2 regions of the Myceligenerans halotolerans genome follow, and region 1 is predicted to be linked to the other one. Evidence: riboswitches for the same ligand, from Rfam matches in the RefSeq annotation. Region 1 holds a riboswitch; the other holds the start of a gene.
The links. A riboswitch is a leader RNA that binds a small molecule or an ion and turns the genes downstream of it on or off. The one in region 1 is predicted to bind S-adenosylmethionine.
Positions count from the first base shown of each region.

Region 2: another riboswitch for S-adenosylmethionine. It lies ahead of ACYVK5_RS02195 (aminotransferase class V-fold PLP-dependent enzyme); the one in region 1 lies ahead of metE (5-methyltetrahydropteroyltriglutamate--homocysteine S-methyltransferase).

Region 1 covers NZ_BAAGRL010000004.1:74,154-76,630, forward strand. Annotated here, with positions in the region: gene metE (5-methyltetrahydropteroyltriglutamate--homocysteine S-methyltransferase) at 1-1,387, opposite strand, end outside; SAM riboswitch class I at 1,381-1,486, opposite strand; gene ACYVK5_RS01300 (methylenetetrahydrofolate reductase) at 1,549-2,477, opposite strand, start outside.
Region 2 covers NZ_BAAGRL010000004.1:289,127-291,603, reverse strand. Annotated here, with positions in the region: gene ACYVK5_RS02195 (aminotransferase class V-fold PLP-dependent enzyme) at 1-1,251, opposite strand, end outside; SAM riboswitch class IV at 1,282-1,397, opposite strand; gene ACYVK5_RS02190 (rhodanese-like domain-containing protein) at 1,617-2,096, shown strand; gene ACYVK5_RS02185 (O-succinylhomoserine sulfhydrylase) at 2,093-2,477, shown strand, end outside.

The DNA of each region.
Region 1 (2,477 bases):
GGTCCAGGCGCTCGCGCTGCGCGGCGGCGCGGTCCGCGTAGGAGGCGCGCGCGAAGTCGGCGTCGGACAGCCCCGCGAGCCGGTTCCGCACGTCGGGGACGACGACGCCCGCCGCGTCGGCACGCCCGGTGACGGCCGCCGTCGCCTCGGCGAGCTGCGGCTCCACGGCCCCGCGACCTTCCTGCAGCCCGCGCGCGAGCGTGACGACCTCCCCGACCTTCTGGTCGGCGAACGCCAGCCATCCCGCCAGTGCCGGATCGAGCCGCGGCTCGTCGTCGACGTCGTGCGGGACGTGCAGCAGGGAGGTGGACGTGCCGACGGCCACGGCTCCGGCGCCTGTCGCCTCCCCGAGGGACTCAAGGACGTCGAGCCGCGCGGCGAGGTCGGCGCGCCAGATGTTGTGACCGTCGATCACGCCCGCGACCAGGGTCTTCGACGCGAGGCCGGCGACAGCGGACGGCGCGGTCCCGCGGATCAGGTCCAGCGCGATCGCCTCCACGCGGGTCCCGGCGAGCAGCTCCAGCCGGTCGCCCGAAGCGCGCCGCAGGTTGCCGAACGGTGCCGCGACGAGGATCTGCGGGCGCTCGTCCCCGGGCGCCGGGGCCGTGAGCGTGTCGTACGCCCGGCGGACGGCGTCGGACACCGCGTCGAACGGGACGCCGATCAGGTCGCTGACGAGCGCGGGCTCGTCGAGCTGCACCCATGGCGCTCCGGCGGCGGCCAGCGCGGCCAGCAGCTCGCGGTAGGCGGCGACGACGTCGTCCAGCCTGCTCAGCGGGGAGAAGCCCTCCGGCGCGCCGTCCTCGGGCTTGCTGAGCAGCAGATACGTCACCGGCCCGACGATCACCGGGCGCGTCACGACGGGTGTGCCGCCGTCGGACGGCCGGGCCGCCTCGACGAACTCGCGGACGATCCGGTCGTCGGCGAACCCGATCGGGGTGTCCGGACCGATCTCGGGGACGAGGTAGTGGTAGTTCGTGTCGAACCACTTCGTCAGTTCCAGCGGCTGCTGCTCCGCCGTTCCGCGCGCGAGCGCGAAGTACGTCTCGGCGGGCACCCCGTGCGCATCAGCATCGGCCACATCTCCGGGGTGCGTCACCCCGTCGAAGCGGGCCGGCACGGCACCCAGCGTGGCGGTGATGTCGAGGACCTGGTCATAGCGGGAGAACGAGTTCGGGACCGCGCCCGTGTCCGCGGCCAGGCCGAGGTCCACGAGGCGCCGTACCGTGGCGAGGCGCAGGTCGTGGGACGTTCGCTCCAGCTCGTCGGCTGTTGTCGTGCCCCTCCAGTACGACTCCAGCGCACGCTTGAGCTCGCGCCGTCGTCCGATCCGGGGATAGCCGAGCACGGTGGCGTGCGGGAAGTCGGGCAGGGTCTTGTCAGTCATCTCAGCTCCATCGCACCTGGCATTGAGCACCGTGCCCCGGGACGGGAGTGGTTGCTGCGGCGTCGTCGAGCCAGGTCTCTCGGCCGCTCTGGATGGTTGTACATGCCTCCGCGGAGGCGGGACCTCGGTGTGTCGCGCGGGCTGTCACGCCCTGCGCGACCTCAGGCCGAGGCGGTCGTGAGGCCCACGCCGGACAACAGGTCCAGCGCCGGCCGATGCTTGTTGAACGTGTAGACGTGGATTCCGGGCGCGCCCGCGTCCAGGACGGCCTGGGCGAGGCGCACCGTGTGCTCGATGCCGCGCTCGTGCTGGGCCTCGGTGTCGGGCGAGCCGTCGTCGAGCCGCAGGCCGTCGAGCTCCGCGAGCAGGGCCGGCGGCGGCACGACACCCGTCAGCTCCTCCACGCGGCGCAGGCGGCGTGGCTCGGACGCGGGAATGATCCCCGCGAGGATCGGGATCGTCACCCCGGCCCTGCGGGCCGCCTCCACGAAGCCCGTGTACGACTCGGCCTCGTAGAAGAGCTGGGTGATCGCGAAGGATGCACCCGCCTCCTGCTTCTCCAGGAGACGGACGACCTCCTGCTCACGCGTGGTGCCCGCGTCGGCGTTCCCGTTCGGGAACGTCGCCACCGCGATCGTGAGCGGCTTGGCCGCCCCGCGCAGCGCGGTCGCCGGGCTGGCGGCGCAGCGGCGTTCCTCGACGTCGCGCAGCAGCCGGACGAGTTCGATGCTCGAGTGCACGCCGTTAGCCGGCGGACGCCAGTCCGGCTGGTCCTTGGGCGGGTCGCCGCGGAGCGCGAGGAACGTGCGCACGCCGGCGTCGAAGAAGTCGTCGATCACCTCCGACACGTCCTCGCGGGACGCGCCGACACAGGTCAGGTGGGCGACCGGGAGGACCGGCGTGCCCTCCAGGAGCTTGGTCACGACGTCGCGGGCCGTGGCGCGGTCGCCGCCGCCCGCTCCGTAGGTGACGGAGATGAAGTCGGGTTGCGTCGCGACGAGCCGGCGGGCGGTCTCCCAGAACTTGGGCGCCACGTCCGGTCGACGCGGCGGCATGAGTTCGAACGAGATCGTCGGCCGACTCGGGTGCG
Region 2 (2,477 bases), 210 kb from region 1:
GATGAGCCGCTCCACCTCCTCGCCGGCCGTCCCGACACCGACCGAGGCGCGCACGGCACCGGCGTCGAACCCCAGGCGCCCGAGGAGCGGGTGCGCGCAGAACCGCCCGTCGCGCACGCCGATGCCGTGCTCGGCGGACAGGTACGCGGCGACGAGCCCCGGGTCGTACCCCGCGACGGTGAACGTCACCACACCCACGGGGTCGACGGCGTCGTCCCAGACGCGCACCACGGACACCCGGTCGATCGCCTCCAGGCCGCCCACCAGACGGCGGCGCAGCTCGCCCTCGTGCTCGCGGACCTCCGCCGGGTCGAGCGCGGCGAGCGCCTCGCACGCGGCGGCGAGCGCGACGGCGCCGATCACGTTCGGGGAGCCGGCCTCGTGCCGGGCGGGCCCGTCGTGCCAGTCGGTGCCCCCGGTCCGCACGCGCCGGACGGCGCCGCCGCCGGCCAGGTAGGGCGTGCCGGCGTCGAGCCAGTCACGGCGGCCGACCAGGGCCCCGGAGCCGTAGGGCGCGTAGGTCTTGTGGCCGGAGAAGGCGAGGTAGTCGACGCCGCTGTCCGCGAGGGAGAACCGGCGGTGGGGGACGAGCTGGGCGCCGTCGAGCACGATGCGCGCACCGTGCTCGTGGGAGGCCTCGACCAGGTCGGCGATCGTGAGCGACTCGCCGGTCACGTTGGACGCGCCGGTGACGGCCAGCAGAACGTAGGGCCTGCCGGCGGACGCGCCGTCGGCCAGCTCGCCGCGTACCTGCGCGAGGGTGTCGGCCACGGTCGCCCCTCCGGTGAGGACGGTGGCGTCGGTGAGCCGCTGCCACGGCAGGAGGTTGGCGTGGTGCTCGACGTCGAGCACGAGGACCCGGCCCGGCGCGCCCGTGACCGGGTCGGCGGGGACGCATCCGGCGAGCAGGTTGAGGGAGTCGGTGGTGTTCCGCGTGACGAGGGTGAGGTCGTCCTCGCGGGCACCGACGAACGCGCCGATCGCGCGGCGGGACGCCTCGTACAGGGCGGTGGAGACCTGGGACAGGTAGCCCGCGCCCCGGTGCACGCTGGCGTACAGCGGCAGGGTCTCGGCCACGCGCTCCGCGACCGACTCGAGGGCGGGCGCGGAGGCCGCGACGTCGAGGTTGGAGTACGTGACCCGTCGCCCGTCGACGAGCGGGACGAGCGTGTCGTGTCCCACGACCGGCAGGAGCGGCGCGGTCCGGCCGACCGTGCCAGGGGTGGTCGTGGTGTCGGTGGCTGCCGTCATGGCGCCCTCCAGCGAGTCCTGGGGGAGTGGTCCCCGCGCTTGCCACGAGCGGTCTCGAACGCGGCCAGGTCGTCACCCGGGGCACCCCACCGCGAGAGGAGGGTTGCCGGCCAGCAAGCCGGGGCTTGTCGCTGGCGCTCATGACCTGGCGTCATCCTGCGATCCCCGGACGGGGGCGTCAAAGAGCGTCCACATTCTGGTCTCACTGTGTGATCGGCTCATCCTGGTGACGTACGATCGCGTCGACCATCCCGAGCGGGCGAGTGACGTGGCACGTCGACCCCGCAGCAACCCGCTGGGACCCGCGCGCACGTGCGGCGCTCCCGGGCCAGGGTGCTAACGCCACGGCCGATGGGAGGAGTGCCATGAGCAACCCCGAATCCGACACCCCCGCGAGCCTCGGCCGGCGGCCGGCCGCGCGCCCCGCCGCGGGCTACGCCGGCGACATCACCCCGCAGGAGGCGTGGGATCTCCTGGGCGACGACCCGGACGCGACGCTGGTGGACGTCCGCACCGAGGGCGAGTGGCGCACGATCGGCGTGCCCGACGTCAGCTCGCTCGACAAGCGGGTCGTGTTCGCGCAGTGGGTGCACGCCGACGGCCGCCCCAATCCGGCGTTCCTGGAAGAGCTGAAGACCGGCGTCGGCGCGGCCGGCGGCCCGGTCGTGTTCCTCTGCCGGTCCGGCCAGCGGTCGATCGGCGCCGCGCGGCTGGCCACGAGCGCGGGCATCGCGCCGTCGTACAACGTGCTCGAGGGGTTCGAGGGCCCGGCGGGGCCGGACGGTGTCCGCAACCACAGCGGCTGGAAGGTTCGCGACCTGCCGGTGACGGAGGCCGACGCGTGACGACGACCGGAGCCTTCCCGCCCGACGCCGTCCCCGGCGGCTCCGGGCGCAAGCCTCTGCCGGCCGGCGTCCGTCCGCGGACCCTTGCCGTCCGGGGCGGGCACGCACGCACGGAGTTCCAGGAGACCAGCGAGGCCGTCTTCGTCACGCAGGGCTACGTGTACGACTCCGCGGCGGACGCCGAGGCGGCGTTCTCCGGCGACCTGGACCGGTTCGTCTACTCGCGCTACGGCAACCCGACGGTGCACACCTTCGAGGAGCGCCTGCGCGTCCTGGAGGGCGCGGAGGCCTGCTACGCGACGGCGACCGGGATGTCCGCGGTGTTCACGGCGCTGGCGGCGCTGGTGCGGTCCGGGTCCCGGATCGTCACGGCCCGCGCGC